DNA from 2 places in the Carnobacterium sp. 17-4 genome. Region 1 is predicted to be linked to the other one. Evidence: riboswitches for the same ligand, from Rfam matches in the RefSeq annotation. Region 1 holds a riboswitch; the other holds the start of a gene.

The links. Region 1 has a riboswitch for thiamine pyrophosphate ahead of thiM (hydroxyethylthiazole kinase). Riboswitches for the same ligand answer to the same signal wherever they lie in the genome.
Region 2: linked by a shared signal. The riboswitch ahead of thiT (energy-coupled thiamine transporter ThiT) and the one ahead of thiM (hydroxyethylthiazole kinase) in region 1 are both predicted to bind thiamine pyrophosphate.

The regions. Positions count from the first base shown of each region.
Region 1 covers NC_015391.1:13,622-29,193, reverse strand. Annotated here, with positions in the region: gene CAR_RS00140 (MBL fold metallo-hydrolase) at 1-149, opposite strand, end outside; gene CAR_RS00135 (two-component system regulatory protein YycI) at 337-1,176, opposite strand; gene CAR_RS00130 (YycH family regulatory protein) at 1,178-2,479, opposite strand; gene walK (cell wall metabolism sensor histidine kinase WalK) at 2,476-4,320, opposite strand; gene yycF (response regulator YycF) at 4,327-5,034, opposite strand; gene CAR_RS00115 (PTS sugar transporter subunit IIA) at 5,230-5,787, opposite strand; gene CAR_RS00110 (DUF948 domain-containing protein) at 6,122-6,577, shown strand; gene CAR_RS00105 (YtxH domain-containing protein) at 6,610-6,993, shown strand; gene thiE (thiamine phosphate synthase) at 7,125-7,760, opposite strand; gene thiD (bifunctional hydroxymethylpyrimidine kinase/phosphomethylpyrimidine kinase) at 7,750-8,571, opposite strand; gene thiM (hydroxyethylthiazole kinase) at 8,568-9,314, opposite strand; TPP riboswitch at 9,496-9,594, opposite strand; TPP riboswitch at 9,651-9,749, opposite strand; gene CAR_RS00085 (alpha-amylase) at 9,900-11,360, opposite strand; gene CAR_RS00080 (DUF378 domain-containing protein) at 11,559-11,774, shown strand; gene CAR_RS00075 (ZIP family metal transporter) at 11,884-12,699, opposite strand; tRNA gene CAR_RS00070 (tRNA-Lys) at 12,877-12,949, opposite strand; gene CAR_RS00065 (adenylosuccinate synthase) at 13,102-14,394, opposite strand; gene dnaB (replicative DNA helicase) at 14,580-15,572, opposite strand, start outside.
Region 2 covers NC_015391.1:967,310-982,881, reverse strand. Annotated here, with positions in the region: gene cls (cardiolipin synthase) at 1-908, opposite strand, end outside; gene thiT (energy-coupled thiamine transporter ThiT) at 1,064-1,627, opposite strand; TPP riboswitch at 1,702-1,805, opposite strand; gene CAR_RS04795 (GNAT family N-acetyltransferase) at 1,889-2,389, opposite strand; gene CAR_RS04790 (HD domain-containing protein) at 2,442-3,107, opposite strand; gene CAR_RS04785 (quaternary amine ABC transporter ATP-binding protein) at 3,557-4,753, shown strand; partial or broken gene CAR_RS13320 (ABC transporter permease/substrate binding protein) at 4,746-6,540, shown strand; gene CAR_RS04770 (ribonuclease J) at 6,659-8,338, opposite strand; gene dapA (4-hydroxy-tetrahydrodipicolinate synthase) at 8,370-9,248, opposite strand; gene CAR_RS04760 (aspartate-semialdehyde dehydrogenase) at 9,282-10,331, opposite strand; gene CAR_RS04755 (alpha/beta hydrolase) at 10,542-11,294, shown strand; gene pnp (polyribonucleotide nucleotidyltransferase) at 11,346-13,454, opposite strand; gene rpsO (30S ribosomal protein S15) at 13,650-13,919, opposite strand; gene uvrB (excinuclease ABC subunit UvrB) at 14,093-15,572, opposite strand, start outside.

The DNA.
Region 1 (15,572 bases):
ATTTTTTTTAATAATTCAGTTATTTTTTTTCCACTTAATCCACTATCAACTAAAATCTTCTTTTTTTCAGATTCTATATATGTCACATTTCCAGAACTTCCACTGGCAAGAATACTAACCTTTAAACCATTACTTTCTTTGGATACCATCTAAAAAATCCTCCTCTATTACCTTTATCATTTTACATCAAACTTATATAAATTCAAGTTTTCACAACGTAAAAAAGACCCAAAGAAAAGGGGTAATGACAAGACAATTCTTGTACACCACTTACTTTGGGTCAAAATTTAATCTAAGAAATCTTTTTAAAAAAATCTCTCATTCCAGCTACTAAAGCTATTCTGCTACAGATTCTTTAGTTGCTGGCGTCTCACTCGTTGGCGTTCGTATAATACTGCCGCTCAGTGCATCTACTCGTTCGATCTCGGTACTTCCGCTGTTAACAATTTCAATGTACCACACTGGCGCATACATGCTTAATTTCTGTAGCGAAAGTGTTTTTGAATACGTTAATTTTGGTTTTCTTACGGTAGTATTTGCTTGTATTTCGTCATTTTGATATAAAATTTCAACGGCATTTTTATCTGTTATCAGCTTACGACTCTCCCCTTGAACCGTAACTGGACCTACATACGTTTGATCATAGGAGATTACTTGTTTCTTATTATTCAAATGAAATACAATTTCTGATGTTCCATCTGCAATGGGAATATTGTTCGCTATTTGAGCATATACTATTTTTTGTTCTGTTGGGCTATAGCTAAAATAGCGATACTCTTTACCAAAAAGAACTTGGTCGCTTATCACAAATTCATCGAGTAACTCAATATCTTCCTTAGTCAATTCTTTCTCTTCTGACAAAGCAAGTGGATTAGAAAGTAGACTCATGTAAAGCGAGCCGTCTTTTTCAACTGTTCCAGAACGATTTTTTACTTTATCTATATTATCTTCTAACAAATTATTGGTTTCTGCTTGAACATAAGGTACTTTATTCTCAGTTTCTGAAAAATTCGGCAATTTAATATTTTCATTTTCCATTTCTTCTATAAAATCAATTAATTGATCAGAACTGCTAGTATAATAGTTTTTATTTTTGTCTAAATACGTGAATATCAAAAAAGTATTTAGAAACAGAAATGTAATAATAAAAATAATTTGAATTCGTTTAAAATCCATTTTACTGACCTCCTTCATTGAGAAGAAGACTCTCAACAAGTTGCCATTTACCATTGATTTTAACATACCAATTAGGCTCTAAATTAATCACGCGATCAGATTCCGTACTATTTATCCAAGTATAACCGATTTTTATATCATCGATTTCTTCACTAGTATAGCCACTTGCTGATAGAGATTCCAAAGTACTGACACCACTTTGTAGTGTTTTTTGTTCTTCAACATCAGAAATAGGCGTTTGAGCAATAACTAAAGGAACTTGCAACCGTGACAATCCATCTTCAAAAACGGTTATATGAGTCGTTCCATAGTCAGCAAATTCACTAAATACTGGAAATCCTGCAATATAACGACGATAAGTAACTTCTCTCGTAGAATCATTATAGTCAAAATAATGAACATCCGAAGCCCAGTTTTCATATTGAATCAATTCGTTGTAACTTACTCTAAGTGTTTCTGTAATGGATAACTTATTTTCAGCATTTCGATTGCGATAATACGTTAAAATATCGGTGTTTTCGTTTATTTGCAACTCACTAACATAGTCATTGTAGCTAACAATATTTTCATCATTCGCACTATTTTCTCTTACTTCTGAAGTATCATCAAATAACCGTTCAATAAATAATTGATTTGTTTGCCTTTCAACTAAATAACTTAAATAAGGCAATTCTATTTCTTCTGTTGAAGTATAAACTTGTTTGCCTTCATCTAGAACAGCATTTGCTAAGTAAGATTTAGCATTTTCTTCTTCTATTAGTTTATTTATTTTACTTTGGTCTATTCCTTCTATTGCTTCACTATAAAACAACTTCGAATGTGTATTATAAAAATAGATTTGATTTAAATCATCTTTTGAAAAATACATTCGATTAAAAGACCGATCTTGATATTCACCAGCAAGATCATTAAATAGATCTGGAAAAATACCAAAAGAAATATTTTCAACAAAAACCATCTCTAATGCATCGGTTTGACTTAATTTTTCTTCATATTCTTCATTCGTTAATTCAACCGGTTCTTCAATAGTATCTACTTTCCATTTAGTAATTTCTCTAGTTATAGCAGTTACGATTTCTGTTTGAGTAAATACATTTATTTCGCCATTTTTATGAAGGACAACTTGAGTTGGACCAAATACTTGGGACATATCGCGTGCGATAGTCACAGCAGAGGTTGTCCCTTGACTCTCATTTGTTTCTTCATTAAATTGGCTAGGCATAGTCCAAATCATAAAGGTTAGAAAGAGACTCAGTACGATAAGAGCTACCAGAACAACTTTTATTATTAAATCTTTCTTCATTCCCAATCATCCTCCTCATACGGAAGATAAGGCAATGAAATATAAAAAGTCGTTCCTTTTCCCTCCGTACTTTCTGCCCATATTTTACCTTTATGCTGATGAACTACTTCTTTAGATATAGCTAAACCTAATCCAGTTCCACCCATAGAACGCGCTCTAGCTTTATCAACTCTAAAGAAACGGTCAAATACATTTGCCAAATCACGTTTAGGAATACCCAGACCTTCATCACTGATACTTAAAACGACACTATCATTGGTTTCGACAAGTCCACAAGTAATCGTTCCTCCATCTGGAGAATATTTAATAGCATTATTCATGATATTATCTAAAACTTGAATCATTTTATCAGCGTCAACTTCAACCCATAGTTGTCTATCAGTAAAGTTTCGTTTAATAGAAAAATCTTTTGATGATTCATCAGAAGACTGTATCATCATTTCAAAACGTTTGATGACATGATCAAACAACTCATTTACATTAAGGTATTCTAAGTCTAACGTACCTTTACCAGAATCCATACGGGATAAATCTAACAGATCTTTGATCATACGAATCATCCGATCTGTTTCTTCTTGCGTTACTTTTAAAAATTGCGGAGCGATTTCCGGATCTTTCCATGCACCATCTAGTAATGCCTCTAAATAACTTCTCATACTTGTTAAAGGCGTTCTGAGTTCATGAGAAACATTTGAAACAAACTCTTTTCGCTCATTATCTATTTTTTCTTGCTTTGTTACATCATGCAATACACAAACAATTCCACTGATAAAACCAGTTTCTCTTTGAATAAGAGTAAACTCACCCCTCAAAGTTACTGGTATCTCATCATTTGAAAAATCAAAGTACATATCATCTTCGTTTTCCAGTAATTTACGCAAAGTATATTCCTTATCTATTTTCAATACTTTTAAGATTGAAACACCTAGCGCCATTTCCTGGGAAATATTCAACATCTCCATAGCTTTGTCATTGATAATAACAATGACTCCTCTTCGGTCTGTCGCGATAACTCCATCTGTCATGTGGGTCAACACACTATTTAAACGTCTCCGTTCAGATTCTGTCGTTTCTTGGGCTTCCTCAACCTTAGTTGACAAGTCATTGATTGCCATAGATAGTATACCCAATTCATCTTTACTATAAACTTTAACTTGTCCGGAATAATCTCCATCTGCCATTTGAATCGTCTGTTGTGTCATTTCAGTAATTGGTTTTGTTATTGCCCGGGAAATAAATAGTGCCAAAATAACGGTTAATGCTATTGCTATTAAAGAAGAATTAAGAAAAATAAGCGTTATTTCGCTGATTTGTTCATAAACACTTTCAATATTTGTCGTTAACGCTATTACACCCAATATTTCATTTGATCCATCACTTGCAATAATAGGAGAAACCAACTTCCAGATTCGGTCGTTGGTCGTTTGATCTCTGTATTGACTGGTGACTGTATTTCCCAGCAGTAAAGCTTGTTGAACATCTTTATCATTTGTTTTGCTGCTAACACTATTTTGCTGAGTGCTGTCACTCGTCCCTAATAAATAATGTTGATCATCAATGATCTGAACTTCTAAAATTCCATTTCCTGAAAAGTCTTCAATCAACCGTCCAATTTCGGTACTATCTTCTGCTGTTTCATCATCAAATAAAATAGGCTGAATAGTGTTATCTAAAAAGCCTACTTGAAGTCTTTTTTCTTCTTGGAAATTAGTGACTAGCTGCGTTTCTAATTGTCTAACAAAATACGTTCCAATTAATTCTAATGCCACCAGTAATAGAATAATGAACACGAAAATTATTTTGAAATCAATAGATTGAAAAAAAGTGATCTTTTTCTTCATGAAACATTACTCCTGTTCGGGATTTCTTAAATAATAGCCAACTCCACGTCTTGTTACAAGCCAAGTTGGGTGACTAGGGTTGTCTTCTATTTTTTCTCTTAATCTTCTAACCGTTACATCGACCGTTCTTACGTCTCCAAAATAATCGTAGCCCCAAACCGTTTGTAACAAATGTTCTCTGGTCATTACTTGACCTAAATGTTTAGCCAAATAATGCAGCAATTCAAATTCGCGGTGCGTTAATTCAATTGTGGCTCCTCTTTTAGACACAATGTACGCATCTGGATGAATCGTTAAAGCACCTACTTCAATATCATTTGTTTCAATTTCTTCAACAACTGGCGTCTTAGCATTATCATGTCTTCTTAAATTTGCTTTTACACGTGCTGTCAATTCTCTATTAGAAAATGGTTTTGTGACATAGTCATCCGCACCAAGTTCTAATCCAAGTACTTTATCAATTTCCGAGTCTTTTGCTGTAACCATGATAATAGGCATATCATGATTTTTTCGGACTTCACGACAAACTTCTAACCCATCTTTTTTAGGAAGCATCAAGTCTAAAATGATAAGATCTGGCAATACTTCTTCTACTTTTTCTAAAGCTTCTTCTCCATCATATGCCGTAAACACTTCATATCCTTCTTTTGTTAAATTAAATTTAACGATATCTGAAATTGGTTTCTCATCATCAACTACTAATATTTTTTTCAAAATGAAACCTCCTTGGAATTTCTACTTTTTTATGACTGTTTTTTATATTAATGGTTTATTACTTTTCAATTAATTTGCTGTAAGAATGACAAACTATTCTACCTTTCATTATACCGAACATACGGTAAGAGTGCAAAAACAAAATCAAGAGCTATATATAGGCTCTTGATTTTGTTTAATTGATTAGCTATTTTTTTAATAGCCTTCAATAGTTAATGCAATTGTTTTTCCAGCTTGAGCTTCGACTTCATTATTTGGTTTGAATACGTAACGGTAATTTTCATTTTCTCCATTTATCACAATGACTGGTATAAACAAGCGACAACCGCGACTAAGAAGGTATTCCTGATCAAACTTTACCAACGGGTCTCCTTGTTTAACGGTCATACCTTTTTTTAAATGCGTTTCAAAACCTACTCCGTTTAAGGTTACCGTATCTAAACCAACATGTATGAGAACTTCTAATCCGTCATGTGTGCGAATTTCGAATGCATGAGATGCATCTGCGACTTGAAATAACTTTCCGCCAATAGGGGCACAAACTATACTAGAAGTCGGGATCATAGCAAAGCCTTCTCCTATCATTTTTTCAGAAAACACAAGATCTGGCACTTCTTCTATTGGTATTATACTGCCATCTGTTACAGCTACTAATGATGCCTTTTTCTTCTTTAGCAATTCGTTTTGTGCATCTTCTTTTAAAGATAAGTTCATTCCAATAAATCCTCCAATATCTAACTCTTTTTTATTCATCTATTGATTTTTCCCCATTATTTATTTTATCTTTAATTGTAACTGATTATAAATGCTTTGACCATCTTTTAAAAAAATCTATCTAAATTCAAATGTTATTTAATCTAAGAAGTAGTAAGGATTTTAGGTATGTATTATCTTTCAATACGTTAGCCCAATTTTACAATAATGCGATTTCATTTTATTTGGCTATTCCCCTTTTTAATGGTATTCTTATAGAAAATAAAAGTAAACTGATTACTTGTTGCTAAAATGAGTGGCTGTTTCCACCTATTTCTTATTAAGTTAAGCCAATTTTCAACTCTATCTTTAATGAAAGGAGCGTATAAGCTAAATGTCAATCGAATTTATCATAGCTATTGGTATCGTGGTTTTAGCCTTGGTTGCTTTAGTTATTTTTGGAATACTCATTGGTAAAAAGGTAGGGAGTTTAATGAAAGAAATTAGTTCAACTCAGACTACTGTTCAAGATCAAATAAATCATTTTACAAAAGAAAAAGATGCTATAACAACTAAAATAGACCATATGACCACTCGAGTAGATAGTATGACAAAAGATGTAGCTGTTAAACAATCTTATATTTCTGATTTTACTCAAACAACAGCTGATTTTGGAGAATCTATCAACGATTTAAAACAAAATAGCAATAAAGTCGCTTCCTATTTTCTTTCTAGTTCAAGGAGAAAAGTAACAGTTACTCCTCCTCGAATAACAAAAGTAGGAAAGACAGCCTTAAAGATGTACCAGACCAGAAAAAACAGAACAAAAAAACGTTTTTCATTTAACTAAACTAAATCATTTTAGAAAAGGGGAACTTTGTTATGGCTAATAATTTTACTAGAACTTTATTTGTAGGGGCTGCTGCTGCAGTTACTGCCTTATTACTCGCTCCTAAATCAGGAAAAGAATTACGACAAGATATCAAAACGCAAGCAAACGATTTGAAAGAACAAGCAATGGATCAAGTAAATAGTTTTGCTGATGAAGTAAAACAAAGTTACAAAGAAGTTGAAGAGGAAATCAGCTATACTGATCCTGAATTAGCTGCTACCATTGAAGATATTGAAACAGATTTAAATTTACACTCTGAACCACTTGATAATTCAGAATTTACAGGTTCTGTGGAAGTTCCTCCAACATCTGTAGTTGAAGACTTATCTAGTACTCCAGACTTATCTGTTGAAGATAGACGTGGACAATTATAGACGTAAAAAGAACTTAAAGTAAAAATTCTTAAAAACAACATTCCCGCTAATGAGCAATCATTAGCGGGAATGTTGTTTTTTTATTACTATTTAAATAATAGAGAAGCGGTAACTAGTATCCCATAAAACAATTAATTTATTTTTTTCGTTAGAAGGAGATTCTTAACCGTTTGCCCAATATCTTTACTATGACAGATAACTGAAATTACAGACACACCATCTGCTCCTGAGGAACGAACCTCACTAGCATTTTCTTCTGTAATTCCTCCTATACCAACGATTGGGAAGTTGCTACATTGTTTTCGCATAGCCTTTAAAAAATGCAATCCAGCAGGAGGTTTCGCATCTTTTTTAGATTGCGTTTTATAGATTGGTCCAATTCCCACATAATCTGCTCCACTAAGTATCGCCTGTTCCATTTCTCTAGAATTGTGTACAGAAACGCCTATTATTTTTCCTTTCGCTTGTTTACGAAATGTAGAAAGAGCTAGATCTTCTTGTCCAATATGGATACCATCAGCATCTAGTTTGAGTGCGAGTTCAACATCATCGTTGATGATAAAAGGCACTTGGTATGCTAGACACATTTTTTGGCAAGCACGGGCAAACTCTTCATAAACGCTACCTGTTAGTGCCCCTTCACCTTTTTCACGTAATTGGAAACATGTAATACCTGCTTCCAATGCTTCTTCAAGTATTTTCAAAGGATCTTTTGTGCAGTTCATTGTCCCCATAATAAAATAGACGCTCAATATATTATAATTCACTTACTTCTACCTCACAGATTCCTTGCTGACAATTATAAGCAAAGTGATTTGTTGGTCCATGTCCATGTCCATGTCCAATATGAAGAGGAGTAGCAATGGCTAAATGAATAAATTTTTTCGCCTCAATGATCGATTCCTTTATCGATAGTCCTTTTGCTATATTTGCTGTAAGTGCTGCTGAGAATGTACAGCCTGTCCCATGAGTATCTTTTGTTTGGATACGAGGGGTAGTTATCGAAAAAGAGTTCAGACGGGAATACACTCTGTCTGTTGCGTATTCTCCATCTAAATGTCCTCCTTTGATAACCACACATTCAACTCCCATTTGAAGAATCTCCTGTGCAGCTTTTTCGATATCTTCAACATTTTTAATTTGTCTACCTGTTAACAGTTCTGCCTCAGGGATATTTGGTGTGCAGATTGTTGTATAAGGAAAAAGTTTTTCTATTAACGTTTTTACTGCTACATCCTGTAAAAGACTTGCTCCACCTTTTGCGATCATTACAGGATCAACGATCAACGGAATATTTTGTTGTTGTATAATTTTAGCTACAACTTCAATAATTTCAGTTGAAAACAACATACCGGTTTTAATGGCTTTTATAGAGAAATCATCCAGCACAGTTTGTAATTGTTGCTGTACAAAACTTGATGGTACTTCAAAAATACCGTGGACTCCTAGTGTATTTTGGTCAGTTAATGCTGTAATAACTGTTGTCCCAAATACACCAAGTTCTTGAAATGTTTTTAAATCTGCTTGAATTCCAGCACCACCACCTGAATCTGATCCAGCAACTGTTAATGCAATCATCTCTCAACCTCCGCTAACTCTTGTAATCTGTTCATAAATTGCAAGGCAAAATCCCCTACTTTATTTGTACTTTGTTCAGCAGCTTGTTTGTAGTCTTTTAGCGTTGTTACTAAATTCTGCAGTTGATTTGTTGCACCTCCACTAGCAAGAGACGCTGCACAGATAGCACTTAATAAACACCCTGTACCTGTAATATGTGTTGCTATTTCTTTGCCTCCTGAAACGTATAATCCCTCATGTCCATTTGTTATAAAATCTGATTTACCTGTTACAATAACCAAACACCTATATTGCAAAGCAATTCGTTTTGCTACTAGAGCAATATCTATTTCACCTGTGCCACTATCTACACCTTTTGATTGCCAAACCTCTCCCGCAATTGCTGCTAATTCTCCTGCATTACACCGAATCAAATTAAATTGAATATTCTTTAAAAGTAGCTGAACCAATTGTTTTCGATAACTTGTAGAACCAACGCCTACAGGATCCAACACAATAGGAATGGATAATTCATTGGCTTTTCCCCCAGCTAGCAACATAGCTTCTGCTGTACGGTCATTCACAGTACCAATATTAATAAGTAAAGCTTGAGCAATCGACACTATTTCAGTTACCTCGTTCACTTCATCAGCCATAATAGGTGAAGCACCGACTGCAAGTAAACCATTCGCCGTAAAATTAGCGACCACATAGTTTGTCATGCAATGCACTAAAGGAGCTGTCTTTTTTATTTGTGATAACATTTTTCATTCCTCTTTCTCTTGTTCTTTGTCTACCATCTGAATAATTGAATTCTTAATTTTATTTAGTCCTAACATTCTGTTTGTCATTTCATTTCAACAAAATATGACTCTCAGACCTCCTTTATTTTGGATGTACGCAAAAAGGCCTCTACAAAAATTGTAGAGACTAAAAAAGTGTATAAGAAAACCACTAATCGCTCCCTACGTCAGTATTAACTAACAGGTTCTAAGGGTCAGGTTTTAACCTTCTCAACACACGTGTGTCCCCCCGCAATTAAAAGTTTTACAAAAGAAAAGCTCCCCATAAAAATGGAGAGCTAGTACGTATAATTTAATACATATGTACATAGTGCTCCCTACGTCAGTGTTAACTAACAGGTTCTAAGGGTCAGGTTTTAACCTTCTCAACACACATGTGTCCCCCTGCAAAACATTTAATTACTTATAAGCTTACTATAGACAAACTACTTAATCAATCCTCTTAAGTAATCAGAAAATAAGAATACAAAAAGCTTAACTAATGAATAGACTGAAACGCTCTATTCATTAGTTAAGCAACAGCTAGATCTTTTTCTTTTGGTTCAATTATTCTTTTCTATTAACCCATACAGATATGGATCCAGCTTCTACAAGAAAATGACCATTTCCTTCTTCATCAATAGTTACTGTCTCCGCACAATTGCCTAAATAATCTTCATAAACAAATCCCACTTTTTCTTTTCCTACAAACATATCTTTATAACCAGCATCACTATTTGAAATGACTATAGAACATCCTATGGGGTACTCTTCATTTCCTGAACGCGTCCAACCAATGCAATTATGATGGTCAAAATAATCCGTTTGCTCTCCATATGCATAGTGTTTTTTTACATAAAGTAATTTATCAATCACTTCACGATGCGGCTCAATAGGATTTTCTCCCTTTATACCATAGTAATCACCATAAAAGAGTACAGGATATCCTTCTTTCCTTAATAAGATGACTCCATAAGCTATAGGTTTAAACCAAGGTTCAACAAATGATTCAAGTGATTGATTTGGCTGTGAATCATGATTGTCTACAAATGTTACAGCTTGCATTGGATTGTTTTTAATTAATGTTTGATCAAATAAATGTGTTAAATCAAAGTTTTGACCCATTTTCGAAGCTTTTTCTAATTGATGGTGTAATCCTACATCAAATAAATCCAACTTGTAATCTTGACTATCTAAATAACTATTCAAATTTGTATAATTTTGGTCCCAATATTCTCCTACTATAAAAAACTGTCTGCCAAAGTTAGCTTCTATACTTTCACGAAGTTCATAAATAAATTTCTCATTTATATGTTTAACAGCATCTAACCTAAATCCATCCACTCCAGTTTCTTCAATAAACCAGTTAGCCCATTTTTTTGTTTCTTCAACGACTTCAGGATGACTATAATCAATATCAGCAAACATCAAGTAATCGTAGTTTCCGTATTCATTATCTACCGTCTCATCATCTGCCCAACCTTTATGTTGACCTTCAATACGGTAAATAGCTTTTTTTTCATTTTCTTGATTGTAATCTGTTCCAGAAAAATGATACCAGTGCCAGTGAAAATCAGAATACTTTCCTTTTCTGCCTGGGAACGTAAACTCTGTCCATCCTTCAATTTCATAAGCTTCACTAATCTTTTGATTACGATCATCCGGGTTCACTTCAACTGCTTTAAATCGTTCAGTTCCATCTGCACCTGCTTTATGATTTAAAACGATATCTGCATAGACTTGTATCTCGTATTTATGTAATTCTTCAATAGCTGCAATTAGTTCTTCCTTGGTGCCATATTTAGTACGTACAGTGCCTTTTTGATCAAATTCCCCTAAATCATACAAATCATAAATACCATATCCGTTATCATTTTTATCCATACCTTTAAAGCAAGGTGGGATCCATACACTTGTTACACCTATTTCATGTAGGTGTTTTGCATCTTCTTTTAACCGTTTCCAATGTTTCCCATCATTTTCTACGTACCATTCGAAATACTGCATCATCAGTCCATTTTTATACATGGTCTTCATCCTTTCGATCACTAATCCGTTATTTACCCACTTATTTAATCTCTTGCCTTTTCAAAATTATACTTTAGTAATTTTACCATTTTTCCATCAAAAAGAATAATAACAAGAATTTCTTTTTCAAGTCACATTAATCGACAATTAATTCTAAACCAAGTATAGTTACTTTATCAAATAAAGGAGGTTATCTAGATGAAAGCATTGGATAGTATTGCGTTAGCACTACTAATTGTTGGCGGTTTAAACTGGCTATTGGTTGGACTATTTGAATTTGATCTCGTTGCTACAATTTTTGGCGGACAAACATCATTGTTATCTAAAATTGTTTATATCATCGTTGGTTTATGTGCATTGTATTCCTTAAAATTCTTCCCTTTATTAACTTCAAACCACAAAGATAGACACTAAAATTATTTATAAAAACTAAATATCGTATAAAAAAAAGGGACTCAACATTAACTTGTTGAGTCCCTTTTCTATTTTAATTGGTCAACTAAGTAAACAGATTTTACATTTTCTACCCAAGAGCTACATCTAAAATCATCATGATTGTAAAACCAATCATCAACCACATTGATGCTAAATCTTTATTGCCATTTTCTTGGGAACCAGGTATAACTTCCTCTGCAACAACAAAAATCATAGCTCCAGCAGCAAAGCTTAGTGCATATGGAAGTAACGGTTCCATGACTGTAACAGCTAATACACCTAGAATAGCTGCCAGTGGTTCTACAGCTCCGGAAAGTTGTCCATAGTAAAAACTTTTGGCTCTGGACATACCATCACGTCTTAATGGCATAGAAACAGCTGTTCCTTCTGGAAAATTTTGAATACCCATACCAATAGCTAAAGCAACTGCACCTGCGATAGAAGCTTCGGGATTACCTGCTGCAACTGAACCAAATGCGACCCCTACTGCTAATCCTTCTGGTATATTGTGCATTGTAATGGCTAAAACTAATAAAGTACTTCGTTTTCTCTTTTGAGGATTAACCCCTTCAGCTTCTGATGGAGGCATATTTGGGTTTAAATGGGGCAATAAATTATCCGCACTCCATAAAAAGAGGCCTCCTAACATAAAACCAATAGCTGCAGGCACCCATGCCGGAAGTGGACCACTTTCAGCCATGGAAATAGCAGGTGATAAAAGTGACCAAAAACTTGCTGCAATCATTACTCCTCCAGCAAAACCTAGCATGCCATCCATTAACTTTTGATTCACATTTTTAGTAGAAAATACTAAAGCAGCTCCTAACGCTGTCATTCCCCATGTAAAAAGCGATGCAATTATCGTTTGTACTATAGGACTTAAAGAACTAAAAAACTCAACCACTTACTTCACTCCTTATATATAATCCTAACTATTTATTCTTATTCAGTATAAATCTCTTTTCATTTTTCTACAAATAGTTCAACGCAGATATATTTAGAAAATAAAAAAGAGACGCAATAAACGTTTTCGAAATGCTTTCGCACCAACGTTTATTCGTCTCGTGGGTTTGGCACCCAATGGGATGTGGGGGATTCGAACCCTCGACCCGCTGATTAAGAGTCAGCTGCTCTACCAACTGAGCTAACAACCCATTTTTTACCTTTTTTCTTACAAAATATAGTTTAACACATTTTATTGTTTTTATGTAAAAAAAATAGCCGAAAAAGATCCTTTTTCTAACTTTTATTAAATAAAAAAGATTAACCAAACAAAAAAGCTTTTGCTTGGTTAATCTATAATTTATTATACTTGTGCCCAAACACTTTCTAAGATGTTTGTTTGGTCGCGGTCAGGTCCAACTGAGAACGTTGAAATACGAACACCTACTAATTCAGAAATACGATGTACATAATTTCTTGCATTTTCAGGAAGCTCTGCTAAAGTACGACATTTGGTAATATCTTCACTCCAACCTGGTAATTCTTCGTAGATTGGCGTACATTCAGCTAACTCTTTTAAACTTGCTGGATAATGTAAAATTTCTTCTCCATTGCGTTCATAAGCTGTACAGATCTTAACCGTCTCTAAACCACTTAAAACATCAATTGAGTTTAAAGAAAGATTAGTGATTCCAGATACTCGTTTTGAATGACGCATCACTACAGTATCAAACCAACCAATACGACGTGGACGTCCAGTAGTTGTACCATATTCACGACCAACATCACGGATACGTTGTCCTACTTCGTCAAATAATTCTGTTGGGAACGGACCGTCTCCAACACGTGAAGTGTAGGCTTTACATACGCCAACTACTTTATCAATTTTTGAAGGACCAACACCACTACCGATAGTTACTCCACCAGCTACTGGATTAGAAGAAGTAACGAATGGATACGTCCCTTGATCAATATCCAACATAACCCCTTGAGCTCCCTCAAATAAGACACGTTTACCATCATCTAAAGCATCATTTAATACTACTGATGTATCACAAACATACTGTTTAAGTTCTTGGCCATATTGATAATACTCTTCGAAAACATCTTCAAAGTCAATTGCAGTAGAATCATACATTTTTACAAAACTACGATTTTTTTCTTCCAAATTAATGCGTAAGCGTTCTTCAAAAATTTCTTTATCTAGTAAATCAGCAATTCGGATACCAATACGAGCCGCTTTATCCATATATGCTGGTCCAATTCCTTTGATCGTTGTTCCAAGTTTTTGATCGCCTTTAGAATCTTCTTGTAATTGATCTAATTGAATATGGTAAGGCAGGATAACATGAGCACGATCAGAAATACGTAGATTCTCTGTTGTTATTCCTTTGTCATGTAAATAAGCTAACTCTTTAATAAGTGCTTTAGGGTTTACAACAACACCATTTCCAATAACACTGATTTTATCTTTAGAGAAAATTCCTGATGGGATTAAATGCAATTTGTAAGTTTCACCATCAAATTGAATAGTGTGTCCGGCATTGTCACCACCTTGATAACGTGCAATGACTTCCGCGTTTTCACTTAGAAAGTCCGTAATTTTACCTTTTCCTTCATCGCCCCATTGTGTACCAACGACTACTACTGAAGACATATGAACACCTCATTAATTTTTTTTTACCCAAATACTTATTAATTTTAGCAGTAAATGATGATTGTTTCAACAAAAAACGAATATTTAATTTTATTTTAACTAAAAAAACCGAAATAAACGAACATTAATTTTTTATTTCTTAAAAAAAAAGACAAAATGCGAACATTATTTCGCATGAGTCTTTTTTAGCGTTGTGCCATATCATCTGGATAATAACTTAATGAAGAAAACTTATTGTACTCTTTTATAAATAAAAGTTTAACTGTACCCCTGGCACCACTTCTGTTTTTTTCGATAATGACTTCTATCACATTGTCTTCACCGGCTGATCCATGATCGTCGTCATCTTCTCCCTCTTCGCGATCATAATAGTCATCACGGTATAAGAAGGCTACGATATCAGCATCTTGTTCGATTGATCCAGATTCACGAATATCACTTAAAACTGGACGTTTATCTTGCCGTTGTTCCACACCACGCGATAATTGGGACAACGCTATAACCGGAACTTTTAATTCTTTTGCTAATTTTTTTAACTGACGAGAAATTTCAGAGACTTCTTGTTGTCTACTTTCACGTCCAGTACCTTCAATTAATTGCAGATAATCAATTAATACCAAGCCAAGGTTACCTTTTTCTTGTTTTAATCGACGACATTTAGCACGAATTTCAGCTATTCTAATCCCTGGTGTATCATCGATGTAAATGTTGGCTTTTGATAAACTACCCATAGCTACAATCAGGCTTTGCCATTCTTCTTCTGATAATGTCCCCGTTCTCAAATGGCCAGCATCTATACTTCCTTCTGCACAAAGCATCCGATTGACCAATGATTCTGCTCCCATTTCTAAACTAAAAATGGCAACTGTTTCATCCGTCTTTGTTCCAATATTTTGAGCAATATTTAAAGCAAATGCCGTTTTCCCTACAGCGGGACGCGCAGCTAAAATAATCAATTCTTCTTTTTGAAGTCCAGCTGTCATTTTATCTAAAGCTTGATAACCAGTCGGCAAACCTGTAATTTCTTCATTATTTTGATAAAGTTGATCTATCTGAGCAATAGAACTGTTCAACACGTCTGAGATGGCTAAAAAACCGCTTCTGTTACGTCTTTCAGATACTTCTAGAATACTGCGCTCTGCCTCATCTAGAATTGAAGCTAGCTCATCTCCTTCTTC
Region 2 (15,572 bases), 950 kb from region 1:
GTGTGTCCTTTTTTATCAATCAATGGAAAATAATTTTCTTCGTATTCCAATTTATGTTTTGAAACAGCTGCATTCCAGTCCATCAAAAAGCGAGTTTGTAAAGCTAACACTGCATTTCCTTGGATCTTCAAGTGAGTATCTCTCCAGTAGCCAAATTTCTTATATTCGCCTAAGTATTCGTCACCTACATTGAAACCACCGGTATAACCAATTTTTCCGTCAATTATTACAATTTTACGGTGATTCCGATAGTTAAACCGTAGATTAATAATTGGTAGCTTAGATCCAAAAAATGGTTCAGCTTTTCCACCTAATTTTTTCAAGTTTTTAAAAAATTTGGGTCTTAAAGATCTAGATCCTAATGCATCATAGATGACAAGAACTTCTACTCCTGCAGCTGCGCGTTCTTCTAATGCTTCAAGAACTCGTTTTCCAATTTTATCATTATGAATAATGTAATAAACCATATGAATATGGTGTTCTGCTTTAGAAATATCTTCAATTAATGAATCAAATTTTTTTGCTCCATCAGTAAATAACTCAATCTTGTTTCCTTTTGTTAAAATAGATTCATCACTTTCTAAAAACAAACTAGCCATTTCTTTTGCATTTTCAGTAGCTTGTTTTCCAGATAATAATTCTTCATCATCAGCTAGCATTTCTTTCTGGGCTTGCACAAGCTCTGGCATCCCTATATTTTCTTGCGAATTAATATCAAATATTTTTTCACGGGTCAATTTTTTCCCGATAAATAAATAAAAAATAAAACCTATACCTGGTAAAAGAATAAGCACAAGTAACCAAGCCCAAGTAGCTGCAATATCACGTTTTTCACGAAATACTGTTATGATAGAAAGTAAAACATTTAGAAAGTAGAGCCCTAAAATTATGTATATTATAATGTTCATTCAATTATTCCTCTCCACCTTATTATTGTCTAATCTTACTACTTCCGTTTTCTTTTAGCTACTAGAAACTATCTGTATAAAAAAATATCAAAAAAAAGAGACTGGAATAATTATCCACTCTCTTTATCTATAGACTTACTAAAGTAAAGCAACCTTTATTTTTTTGGTAAAAATAAAGTTGGCGTCGTTTTGGCCATGATGAATAATACTACACTAGTAGCTATTCCCGTTGCTAAAGCACTACCACCATTCGCAATAAACGAGTACCAAATGGGATTCATACCTTTTGGAGCATAGCTTCCCCAGAAATAATAACCTGCAATAAAGTGCCAAAAGAAACGGGCCACTGTACCAATAATCGTTCCAATTAAAATAAATTGATATTGCTTGAATTGATTATTTTCTTTAAAAGCAAGTTGTAAAGGTTTCCTAACTACACCCGCAAAACCAACAAATGCAAAAGCAACAAAATATTCTATAAATCCTTGTAATGGATGTAAGATGCTAGCATTTCCTATTAAAAAATGAAGTATCCCCCAAAGAAAACCTGCTGCAGTTCCTGCCGCAAAACCACGTCTAAATGCAAACAAGGTCAATGGAATCATACCTAAAGAAATAGTAAAACCTGTCCCAATATTTGTTGGAATCAGGGACAATACAATCGCTAAAGCCGCAAATATTGTACCTTCTATCCAAACTCGTAATCGATCATTTCTCAAAAAAAAACTCCTCCTATTGTGCTGAACAGTGCCACACATCAAAGGAGGAGCTCGAATTATCATTATAAATAACATTTCGTCCCCGTCACAATCCCTACGCTCGTACTAACGAACAGGTTCCAAGGGTTAGAATCACTTGATTCAGTCTCAGCTTTTTACAGCACCCCTTTGTGATGGTTGTTCATTTAATTTTTTCTTACAATATCTATTTTACGATGATTGTTAGGAGTTGTCAATGAAGCATTTATAAGATCTTTTACCCTAATTCGAACTCATTTCATTTGTCAGTTTTTTTGAGTAAACAAATTTATAGCCATCCAACTCTTTCACTTTATTTCTAGTATCTTTAAATCCAGATTTTATATACATCATTTGTCCACTAATGTTATCGTAATCAATCAACAAAATAATTTCAGTAATAGAAGGAAAATGTTCGTTAATAAACCTAGGTAGTTTTTCTAATGAAGCTTTTCCATATCCTTGTTTTAGATACTGCTTATCAACCGAATGGGCTTTTAATAAAATCGCATGAGGATTTGAAACGTAATTTAGAATAGTGTCTCCAGTTTGAAGGATAAAAAAAGCCACCATTTTATTCCCTTCTAACACTAGAATCGGATGTTTTTCACTTTCATGTAAACTTTCTGTCATACCATCCATAGGTTTCACTGTATATGGTGTTTCTTCTATTGTATAGTCTTCTATTATAAAATTATCGCTTACCGTTGCTTCTCTTAAAATTAGACTTTTCATATCACCCATAACAAACCTCCTATACTTTTATTTCAAATCCCATTGATTTTCAACGTATAGCTTATTTTTTACCATCCCACTCAGCGTAAAACTCTTCTAAGTATGCTTCCATGTAAGCATGTCTTTTTTTAGCCATTTCTTTTCCAATACTCGTATTCATCTTATTTTTTAATTTTAATAATTTTTCATAAAAATGCATAATTGCTGTATCTTCTCCAGAACGATAGTCTTCAATTGTAAGCTGATTTCGTGGTTTTTTCGCTGGATCATGGATTAAGCGATTTTTTGAGCCCGAGTAAGCCATAGTTCGTGCAATTCCAATTGCGCCCAATGCATCCAATCGATCTGCGTCTTGAACAATTTGTCCTTCTATAGAAGATAGTACCACTTTATTTGTTCCGCCCTTATAAGACATATGAAGAATAATTCCCATTATCTGTTCGATTTCTGGTTCGATTAGTGAAAATCTAGAAAGCCATACTCTAACCTTATTTTCTCCTTCAGCTTCTGTCTTATTTAACTTGCCGTCTGCTACGTCATGTAAGAGAGCTGCCATTTCACAAACAAAAAGATCAATATTTCCTTTTTCCTTTTGCGCTATACTTTTAGTTAGATTTCGAACACGGTCAATATGCCACCAATCATGACCGCTAGCATCATCTTTTAAAAGTTGGTAGACATATTCTTCTGTCTCATTTATTATGTTTTTTTGCAATTGCGTTAACATCCATCGTCCACCTCTTTTGGGTCATCAAAGTACTTAAAATAAGTTTATCAATCTCACTTAAAAATCACAAGTTATATGTCCATTGTAATGTTATTCTTTATCGGACTTTTTTCAAATAAACGAACAAAAAATAGCCAAAAAAAAAGTTTTTTCATTTTTTTTATTCATGCTCTAAGGTCTGTTATATAGGCAAAACAAAGGCACTAAAGCTTATTTTTGAAAATGCTTTGGTTTTTCATTTGTTTTCATTCATGTTACACTACTCATTGTGTTCCATTTGAAACTATTTTTTTTATGAATAGTTGTCGTTGTTTTTTTGTAAAAGGGGTTTTAGATAAAACTACTATGGACAGTGGTTAGCTAGTCAATTTATGTTTGGATCCTCTTTTACATCAATTTTGATTTATTAGTTTGAGATTCATACCTAAAAAGGGAAAGGAGATGTTATTTTGTCAAAAATAACTGTTGAAAATGTATCGAAAGTTTTTGGTAAAAAAACAACACAAGCCTTAGAAATGTTGAAAGAACAAAAATCTAAGCAAGAAATTTTAAAAGAAACGGGGGCCACTGTTGGGGTTAATAACGTTAGTTTCACTGTTGAAGAAGGTGAAATTTTTGTTATTATGGGATTATCTGGTAGTGGAAAATCAACTCTTGTTCGAATGTTTAATCGTTTAATCGATCCTACAAAAGGAGATATCTATATAGATGATGAGAATCTCTCTAAAATGGATAAAAAAGCTTTACGTCAAGTCAGAAGAGAAAAACTAAGTATGGTTTTCCAAAACTTTGGTCTCTTTCCTCACCGGACAATTCTAGAAAATACAGAGTATGGCCTAGAAATCCAAGGTGTTGACAAAGCTGAAAGACAGCAAAAAGCTCAAAAAGCTCTAGATAATGCAGGTTTAGGTGAATATAAAGATCAATACCCTAATCAACTATCTGGCGGAATGCAACAACGTGTAGGATTAGCACGTGCTTTAGCGAATGATCCTGAAATCTTATTAATGGACGAAGCTTTCTCAGCATTAGACCCATTGATTCGTCGTGAAATGCAAGATGAATTAATCGAACTTCAATCTAAAGTGAAAAAGACGATTATTTTTATTACTCATGATCTAAACGAAGCTTTAAGAATCGGTGATAAAATTGCCTTAATGAAAGATGGATCAATCGTACAAATCGGTTCTCCTGAAGAAATATTAACTAACCCAGCTAATGATTACGTTGAAAAATTTGTTGAAGACGTTGATCGTTCTAAAGTATTAACAGCTGAAAATATTATGCAACGTCCTGAAACATTGAATATAAAAAATCATGGTCCGCGTTTTGCACTTGAGCAAATGCGTAGTGAGGGAATATCCAGCATCCTAGTAGTAGATAGCCAACGTAACCTTCTAGGTTATATCACGGCAGAAGATGCTTCAGATGCTCGTAAGAATAATATTACAACAATTGAAAACATCCTGAAAAAAGACATCCCAACTGTTACTAGAACAACTTCCATGAACGATATCTTTTCAGTTATTCATGATGCAACTACTCCCGTAGCAGTTGTAGATGATGGTAAGTTAGTTGGTATAATTGTCAGAGGCGCTGTAATAGCTGCCCTTGCAGGAGAGAGTGAGGTGCTTGAAAATGTCTAGTATATTAGATATCATTCCAGAATTACCAGTAGCTGATGCTGTAGAAAACTTTACAAGTTGGGTAACTCAAACTTTTGCGTTTTTGTTTGACCCTATTCAAAAATATTCAGAAATCGTTATGGAATTTGTGACAAATACGTTATTACTTGTTCCGCCAATTTTGTTTATTTTGATTATTGCTTTGATTGCTTTTATTGCTTCAAAGAAAAAAATCGGATTGGCTACATTTACAATAATTGGTCTTTGGTTTACCTATAATCAAGGTCTTTGGGAAGACTTAATGAACACTCTGACTTTGGTTCTGGTTGCAAGTTTATTATCTGTTATCATCGGGGTTCCATTCGGAATTTTAATGGCTAAAAGTAAAATTGCAAATGCCATTATTACTCCTGTTCTTGATTTCATGCAAACAATGCCAGCCTTTGTTTACTTGATTCCCGCAGTTGCTTTCTTTGGTATTGGTATGGTTCCGGGGGTATTCGCCTCTTTAATTTTTGCCATCCCACCTACTGTTCGCTTTACTAACCTTGGAATCAGACAAGTTTCACACGAATTAGTTGAAGCTGCTGAATCATTTGGTAGCACAGGTGCTCAAAAATTATTTAAAGTAGAATTGCCTTTAGCAAAATCAACAATTATGGCTGGTATCAACCAAACTGTTATGTTGGCTTTATCTATGGTAGTTATTGCTTCAATGATTGGAGCTCCAGGTCTTGGTAGAGAAGTTCTTTCTTCACTACAACGTGCACAAATTGGAACAGGTTTCGTATCTGGTTTAGGTTTAGTTGTCTTAGCGATTATTATTGACCGCTTAACGCAAAAATTAAATAAAAAATAAAAATAACAAATCAAAAAAAAATTAGTTTACAAAAAAGGGGATATAAATTTAATATGAAAAAATTAATTGGAAACATTTAGGTCTTACAGCTGGTTTGGGGTTATCATTAGTTGCAGCAGGTTGTTCAACTGAAAAGTCATCAACTGAGGATGAATCAGCAACTGTTGGTAAAGGACAAGAAATTGAATTATCTTATGTTGAATGGGATACTGAAGTTGCTTCTACTAACGTTATTGGTAAAGTATTGGAAGACTTAGGGTATGATGTAAAACTAACACCATTAGATAACGCTGTAATGTGGCAAGCCGTAGCTAGCGGAGACGCTGACGCTATGGTAGCTGCATGGTTACCAGCTACTCATGGTTCTCAATTTGAAGAATATGGCGACCAAATGGTTGATTTAGGACCAAACTTAGAAGGCGCATTAGTTGGCCTTGTCGTTCCTGAATATATGGATGTTGATTCAATTGCAGATCTTAAAGATGAAGCTGCAATGACTATCACTGGTATCGAACCTGGTGCAGGTGTTGTTGCTGCAACTGAAAAATCTTTAGAAGATTACGATAACTTGAGTGAATGGGATCTTGAAACCTCTTCATCTGGTGCCATGACTGTTGCATTGGGTCAAGCAATTCAAAATGAAGAAGATATTGTTATTACTGGTTGGTCTCCACACTGGATGTTCGCCTCTTATGACTTAAAATATTTAGAAGATCCTGAAAATTCATTTGGCGAATCAGAAACAATCAATACTATGGCTCGTGAAGGTCTTGATGAAGACATGCCTGAAGCTTATCAAGTATTAGATCAATTTAATTGGACAACTGAAGAAATGGAAAGCATTATGCTAGATATTTCTGAAGGAGAAGATCCTGAAGATGCGGCTGAAACGTGGATTGAAGAAAATCCTGACCGTGTTGCTGAGTGGACTGAAGGCGTAGCAAAATAAGCTAGTCTGAAATCACTTTCGATCAAAGAGCATTCACTTAATGTGAGTGCTCTTCTTTTACAACAAAAAAAGCTCTTATATCCTTTTCTAAAGGAAGTAAGAGCTTTTTTTGTTGTGTTTAATTTTTACGGTTGCGCGAACTTGTTTCCATAATAATTGGTAGAATAACTGGACGTCTACGTGTTTGTTCAAAGAGATGTTTATTCAAAGCATCTCTAATTTCTTGCTTCAAACGACTCCATTCAAATTCTTTACGATTTAAATTCTCTTCTACTACTTCTCTAATAATCTCATTACTTTGATTAATTAGATCTGTATTTTCTTTAACGTATACGAAACCTCTAGTCATGACTTCAGGACCTGAAATAATTTTACTTTTTCTACGGTTAATAGTAACTACCGCTACAAAAATACCATCTTCAGATAACAATTTACGGTCGCGTAAAACAATATTTCCAATATCACCAATTCCAATACCATCGACCATTGTATTCCCTGCTGTAACTTGACCAGCTACATGCATACGCTCATTTTTGTATTCCATGATATCGCCTTTACCTGGTATGAATATATTTTTATAAGGCATTCCAACTTCATGTGCAAGTTTTGCATGAGCCGAAAGCATACGATATTCTCCTTGAACTGGAATAAAGTAAGTAGGTTTAATCAGATTGATCATTAATTTTAAATCGTTAGGAGTAGCATGGCCAGAAGCTTTCAAATTATCTGAAATTTGTTTTACCGTTCCACCAGCACGATAAATCAAGTTTTCTGCTTGAGCAACCGTTACTTCCATTGCTGTCGATGGGCTTGTTACGATATAAACTAGATCGCCCTCTTTAATATTTACTTGAGAGTGCTTTCCTTTTGCCATACGTGTTAACGTTTTAATCGGCTCGCCAGTAACGCCCGTTTCTAACACAACAATTTCGTGATCACTGTATTTTTCAATTTCTGTTATTGGAACAATCAAATCTTCATTTGGCAATTGAAGCTTATTCAGTTGCATAGCAATTTGAACGATTTCTTCAAGATTGCTTCCCGTGATGAAAATTTTCTTGTGCGATTTGTGAGCAGCGTCAAATACTTGTTGGATACGCAAGATATTACTAGCTACGCTGGCAACAATAATACGCCCACTAGCATTTTGGAATGTATCCAATACTTCTTCAGCTACTTTTAGATCGCTTATATTTTCAACAGGGCTCTCAGCTTCACTTGAATCACTCAATAAAGCTAAAACCTTATTTTTACCAATATCTGCAATGCGTGATAAATTACTTTGGTACATTGGTTTTGCACTTTGATCAAACTTAAAATCACCTGTGTAGACAATGCTTCCTTCGTCGGTCTTAAGAGCTACCCCAACAGAATCTGGAATAGTATGGGATGTTCTAAAGAAACTAGCCACAACATCTCCAAATTCAATCTCTGTATTTTCATCAACAATATGATAATCATCAAAAGTACTAACTTGACTATCTTTTTCAACAAATAATTTTGCTAAAGCTATTGTTAATTCAGTTCCAAATACTGGAACATCAAATTTTTGAAGAAAATAAGGTAGTGCTCCAATTGCATCTTCATGACCATGAGTTAGAAACACAGCTGTAACACGGTTTTTATTTTCTTCTAAATAACTAAAGTCAGGAATGACTACATCAATTCCTAATAATTCTGTTTCTGGAAACATTAATCCACAATCTAAAACAAATATGTCTTCATCCACCTCAACAGCATACATGTTTTTTCCATTTTCACGCACGCCCCCTAGTGGGATAATTTTTATTGTGCTCATTTCTTCACCTCTTTTACTTTCATTTCGTTTTTTATTTTGTCCAATTTAATTCAGTTAACACATGATTTTCTTCTGCTTTTGTACAAGGTACTAATGGCAATCTCAAACTACCGACGTTAATACCTAAGTGGTTTAACGCAAATTTAACAGGTGCTGGAGAAGGAACAGTAAATAAACTATTCATTTTAGGCACTAGTTGACGATGAATCTGTGCAGCTTCAGCCATAGATCCTTCTTGCAACAAGTTGTACATTTCAGACATCTCATTCCCTAAAACATGACTTGCTACAGAAATAACGCCCGTTGCTCCGATGCATTTAGCAGGAAAAGCATTACCATCTTCACCAGTATAAACTAAAAAGTCATCTGGTGTTTGTTCAATTTCTTCGCTTAAAGCATCTAAACCTAAACATTCTTTCACACCAATAATATTTTCAATCGATGAAAGTTTAATTGTCGTCTTAGGATCAATCGAAACACTAGTCCGTCCGGGGACGTTATAGATGATGATCGGCAGTCTAGTACTTTTAGCTACTGCTTCAAAATGAGCATACAAACCAGCTTGGTTAGGCTTACTGTAGTATGGCGTCACTACTAGTGCCGCATCTATGCCTGCAAGGGTTTCAACCTCTTTTGTAAAAGCAATCGTCTCAGCAGTGTTAAATGACCCCGTACCAGCAATGATTGGTACACGTCTTGCAACTAATTCAACTGTCTTACGGTATAAGTCTAACTTTTCATCATGAGTTAATGTAGGAGATTCTCCAGTTGTGCCTCCCACTACTAATCCTTCTGTTCCATTTTCAAGTAAGAAGTTGATCAACTTTTCTAATCGTCCATAATCAATTGATCCTTCTTCATCAAATGGTGTAGTCATAGCGGTTATAATGCGTGCTTTTTTTAAATCCAATACCATCACCCTCTATCTTAAATTCGACTTATATTAATTATTTGTTTTAATTAATTTTAACTTGTGTAAGCTTTCAGCAATTTGAACAGAATTCCAAGCTGCACCTTTGATTAAATTATCAGAAACGATCCACATATGATAACCTTTGTCTAAGTCACGATCTTTCCGTATCCTTCCAACAAATGTTTCTTTCTTGCCTTCTGCTTCTAATGCTGTTGGATAAACTTGGTTAGCAGGATCATCTTGAAGTTCAACACCTGGTGCTTTTTTCATAAGCTCTTGAATAGAAGCTACACTAGCTCCATCTTCTTTCACTTCAATATAAACAGACTCCGAGTGTCCTGAAATGACTGGAATACGGACGCATGTTGCAGAAACTTTTATGTTATCATCACCCATAATTTTTTTGGTTTCATTGATCATTTTCAACTCTTCAAATGTATAACCGTCTTCAGTAAACAAATCGATTTGTGGCAATGCATTGAAAGCAATTGGAAAATGTTTTTTATCTCCACCTGATGGTAAAATAGCCGCTTCATAAGGCTCACCATTTAACATATGTTGTGCTTGTTCTTTCATTTCTTTAACAGCTGAAACTCCAGCTCCGCTTACTGCTTGATACGTTGAAACGATGACCCGATCTAATCCATATTGTTTGCGAATCGGTTCTAGTGCAACCATCATTTGAATCGTTGAGCAATTCGGATTAGCAATAATTCCTTTATGAGAACGAATTGCCTCCTCATTTACTTCAGGAACGACTAAAGGTACTTCAGCATCCATTCGGTATGCGCTTGTATTGTCAATGACAACTGCGCCACGTTTTACCGCTTCGGGAGCAAATTGTTTTGAAATCGATCCACCTGCACTAAACAATGCAATATCAACATTCTCAAAAGAATTCGCCGTTGTTTCTTGGATTTCGATTTCTTTTCCATTAAATAAAGCTTTTTTCCCAGCTGATCGTTTCGAGGCTAAGAGTTTCACTTCATTAATTGGAAAATTGGCTTGCTCCAACATTTGAATCATTTTTGTTCCTACAGCTCCCGTAGCTCCTACGACTGCAATAGTATATCCATTCATTTATATCTCTCCTAATACATATTTCTATTTTTTATTTTATCTTATGGCTCCATGTACTCCCATTATACATTTTAGCACAATTCTTGAGTAAATTATACAAATGTAGATTATTCACTCTGTTTTGTTTGATTTATCTAACGAATAAAATGAAATATATGATACACTTTTTTTGTTCAGATTTATTTAAATTAATTTTTGAAAGGAGTATTTATGAAGCGTATCTATAAAATTTTAATTGGTTGTTTCATTTTCTTCATCTTGGTTCTATTAGGCAGTTTATTTTTTGTGCAATCTAAAACATATCAACCTTTAAGCGAAGCATTGAATGAAACAGAGTCTACTAATCAATACACGGTTGAAGAATCTCAAGATGCGATTATTTTCAAGCCATTAAATGAGCAACAATCTACTTCTGTCCTCTTTTATCAAGGGGGTCTTGTAGAAGAAAAAAGTTACAGTTCCATTGCGGCAAAACTCGCTGCAAAAGGATACCCCGTTTACCTGGTTAAGCATGCATTGAATCTTGCCGTTACCGATGCAAATAAAGCAAAAACCATTATCACTGATGAGGAGATTCAAAACTTTGTTATAGGTGGCCATTCCTTAGGTGGTGTGATGGCTAGTCGATTTGCTAATGAAGGTTATTCAGAATCCTTAAAAGGTGTTTTTCTACTAGCTAGTTACCCGGATGAAAAGGGTCGGTTAGATAAACTGCCTATTTCAGTTCTCTCCCTTATTGGTTCTAATGATGGCGTGGTGGATGAAGAGGCCTTTGAACTTGGCAAAAATCATTTACCTGCTACTACCCTATTCTACACTATTGAAGGGGGCAATCATGCTGGTTTTGGCGATTATGGAGATCAAGAGGGAGATCTCCCTGCCACCATTTCATCCGAACAACAGCAAGAACAGACAGTTGACCAACTAGTAAAATGGTTAAGAAACATTGACGAAAATGAATAGCAAAAAAAGAGCCCAATTTTTTCAAATTGAGCTCTTTTTCTATTTATTCTCTTAAGCTTCTTCAGTTGTTAACAACACTTTACGAGAAAGATTAATTCTTCCTTGTTTATCGATTTCGATAACTTTAACGTCCATTACTTCGCCTAAAGTCAAAACATCTTCAACTTTAGCGACACGTTCGTTAGCTAATTCAGAAATATGAACTAATCCATCTTTTCCTTTAGCAATTTCAACAAAAGCTCCGAATTTTTCAATTCGTTTTACTTTTCCTGAATAAATTTTACCGACTTCGATATCTTTCGTTAATTCTTCAATAATTTCTTTAGCGCGTCTAATCATAGCTGCGTCTTCAGATGCAATACTGATATTTCCTTCTTGATCGATATCAATTTTAACGCCGGTTTCTTCAATAATAGCATTGATTTGGTCACCACCGCGGCCAATAACAACTTTAATTTTTTCCGGTTTAATTTGCATCATTTCAATTTTAGGAGCGTAGGCACTTAATTCTTCATGAGGCTCAGCAATTGTAGAAATCAATTCATCAAGAATTTCCATTCTAGCTTTTTTAGCTTGAGTTAACGCTTCTTCTAAAATTTGTTGTGTGATACCTTCAATTTTAATATCCATTTGAAGAGCCGTGATTCCTTTGCTAGTACCTGCTACTTTAAAGTCCATATCGCCTAAATGATCTTCTAAACCTTGAATATCTGTTAAGACAGTATAGTTTTCGCCTTCTTTAACAAGTCCCATTGCAATACCAGCTACTGGAGCTTTGATTGGAACACCTGCATCCATTAAAGCTAAAGTGCCTGCACAAATACTTGCTTGTGATGAAGAACCATTTGACTCTAAAACTTCAGCAACTAAACGAATCATGTATGGGAAATCTTCTTCACTTGGAATAACTTGTGCTAATGCACGTTCTCCTAATGCTCCATGTCCAATTTCACGACGACCTGGTCCACGTGATGGTCCAGTACTTCCAACAGAGTATTGAGGGAAATTGTAGTGATGGATGAATCGTTTGCTGTTTTCAATTCCTAGACCATCAATAATTTGATGTTCGCCTAATGGTGCTAAAGTAGCTATAGACAATGCTTGAGTTTGTCCACGAGTGAATAAACCAGAACCATGTGCTCTTGGCAATAGTCCAATTTCTGAAGCTAAAGAACGAATTTCATCAATTTTACGACCATCTGGTCTAATTTTGTCAACTGTAATCAAACGACGGACTTCATTCTTTTCCATGTCTTCAACAATTTGTTTTACTTCTTTATTGATTCGTTTAGCTTCATCATTGTCTTGATATTTTTCTTCATAAAAAGTCATTGCTTCTTCTTTAACCGCTTCGATATTTTCTTCACGAGCTAATTTTTCTTCGGTTTGAATTGCAGCAATCATTTTAGTTTGGAAAGCATCGTTGACTTCTTTTTCTAAATCTGCATCAATTTGCAACAATTGAATAGTCATTTTTTCTTTTCCAACAGCCGCTACGATTTCTTCTTGGAAAGCAACTAATTCTTGAATTGCTTCATGACCAAACATTAAAGCACCAAGCATATCTTCTTCTGAAACTTCAGCAGCTCCACTTTCGACCATATTAATGGCATCTTTAGTTCCTGCAACTGTTAAATGAATGTCTGATAATGCTTCTTGCTCAAGAGTTGGATTAATGATGTATTCTCCGTCTACACGGCCTACATCAACACTTGCAATCGGTCCGTTAAACGGAATATCTGAAATAGCAAGTGATAAAGAAGAACCAAACATTGCTGAAAAAGCTGGTGAACAGTTTTGATCTACAGACATCACTGTATTTGTAATTTGAACTTCATTACGAAATCCTTCTGCAAACATCGGACGAATCGGACGGTCAATTAATCGAGCTGTTAAAGTAGCCGCTTCACTTGGGCGTGCTTCTCTCTTAATAAAACCACCTGGGATTTTACCGACTGAATACATTTTTTCATCGTAATTTACTGTCAAAGGAAAGAAATCTACGTCTTTCGCTTTTTTGCTAGCTACTGCTGCAGATAGCACTACAGTATCGTTATAGCGAATCAATGCTGCACCATTAGCTTGTTTTGCTAATTGTCCAACTTCAATTTCTAATGTGCGACCTGCCCATTCTTTAGTAAAAACTTGTTTCTCTGTCATTGTGTGCATTTCTCCTTTTATTAAAGCTTTTATTCGTTTTTCCAAACAGACTACTAAACAAATGTCAGTATTTAAGCTGATTAAATACTCACATTTGTATAGTAGGATGGACAACAAAATAAATAGCCTTCTTCTTTTACAAACAAAATGAAGCGAGATTCGTTAGAACCTCGCTTCTAAATAGACTACGAAAAATTAACGACGTAGACCTAATCTTTGAATCAATTCACGGTAACGAGTAATATCTTTGTTGCGTAAGTACGCAAGCAAGTTACGACGGTGACCAATTTTTTTCATAAGTCCACGGTAAGAATGGTGGTCTTTTTTGTGAACACGTGCGTGTTCGTTTAAATGGTTGATTTCAGCTGTTAATACAGCAACTTGTACTTCGGGAGAACCTGTATCTCCTTCGTGGATTGCGTATTCTTTGATGATCTCATTTTTGCGTTCTTTAGAAATTGACATTTCTAAGCACCTCTTTCCTCAAATTTTCCTCTTACTGAGTAGACGTTGGTGATTCGTTTTACCAAGTAAAAGGTATGTGTTTAGTACACAATTAAATTCTACTAGAATCTATAGGAAATTGCAAGTTATTAATAGTTTTTTTCCATTTTTACTAGATTCATTATTGTGTATTGTTATTTTAATTTGTACTGTGCAGTTATTTCTAAGATCATGTCTCTTATATTAGCTGCTTTTTCGAAGTTTAATTCTTTTGCTGCTACTTTCATTTCTACTTCCATACCATCAATCAACTCTAGACGTTGCTCTCTTGTCATCTTAGCAATGTTTTCTAAGCCAGATGCTCCCTCGTCCTCGCCTTTAACTACTGAAGTAATCGAGATCAAGTCACGAATATCTTTGATAATTGTTTTAGGTGTGATGCCATGTTTTTCATTGTATTCTTCTTGCGTTTCACGACGTCTCTCAGTCTCTGATATAGCGGCTCTCATAGAGTCTGTGATACGGTCCGCATACATAATGACTTTCCCGTTTTCATTACGTGCAGCCCTACCAATCGTCTGTACAAGTGAACGTTCGCTTCTTAAGAATCCTTCTTTATCTGCATCTAAAATAATAACCAATGATACTTCTGGGACATCGATACCTTCACGCAGCAAGTTGATACCAATCAACACGTCGTATACGCCTAAACGCAGATTTCGAATTATCTCGGTTCGTTCTAATGTCTTTATCTCACTATGCAAGTAGGCAACTTTAATTCCAACCTCTTTCAAGTAATCCGTTAGATCTTCTGACATTTTTTTAGTTAACGTAGTAATAAATACTCGCTCATTTTTTTCGGTTCGTTCATTTATTTCACCAATCAAATCATCAATTTGACCTTTGATTGGTCGCACTTCTATAATTGGATCTAATAATCCTGTAGGGCGAATGATTTGTTCAATAACTTCTGGAGCGCGTTCCAATTCATAAGGTCCTGGCGTTGCCGAAATATACATAATTTGATTTACGTGGTTTTCAAATTCTTCCAGACGAAGCGGACGGTTATCCAAAGCACTTGGCAATCTGAAACCATACTCAATCAATTGTGATTTTCTAGCTCTATCGCCGTTATACATCCCTCTAATTTGAGACATCGTGATATGAGACTCATCTATGACAATCAGAAAATCATCCGGGAAGAAATCAATTAACGTATACGGTGCTTCACCAGGTTTACGCCCATCCATGTGTCTAGAGTAATTTTCAATTCCTGAACAATACCCCATTTCCAACAACATTTCCAAATCATAGTTTGTTCGCTGTTCTAACCGTTGAGCTTCGATTAATTTATCTTCAGCCCGTAAAACTTTTAATCGCTCTTCTAGTTCTTCTTGGATATTTTTTATAGCCGATCTTGTTTGTTCATCGTTCGCTACAAAGTGAGTGGCCGGAAAAATAGGAACATGTTGAACATCGGCCTTGATTTCACCTGTTAAAACATCTACTTCTCTAATACGATCAATTTCATCTCCAAAGAACTCGACACGTATTGCTTCACTGTCACGTGATGCTAAGAAAATTTCCACTACATCTCCTCTAACACGAAAGCGTCCGCGTTGAAAGTCAATATCGTTACGTTCAAATTGCATGTCGACTAAACGACGTAACATC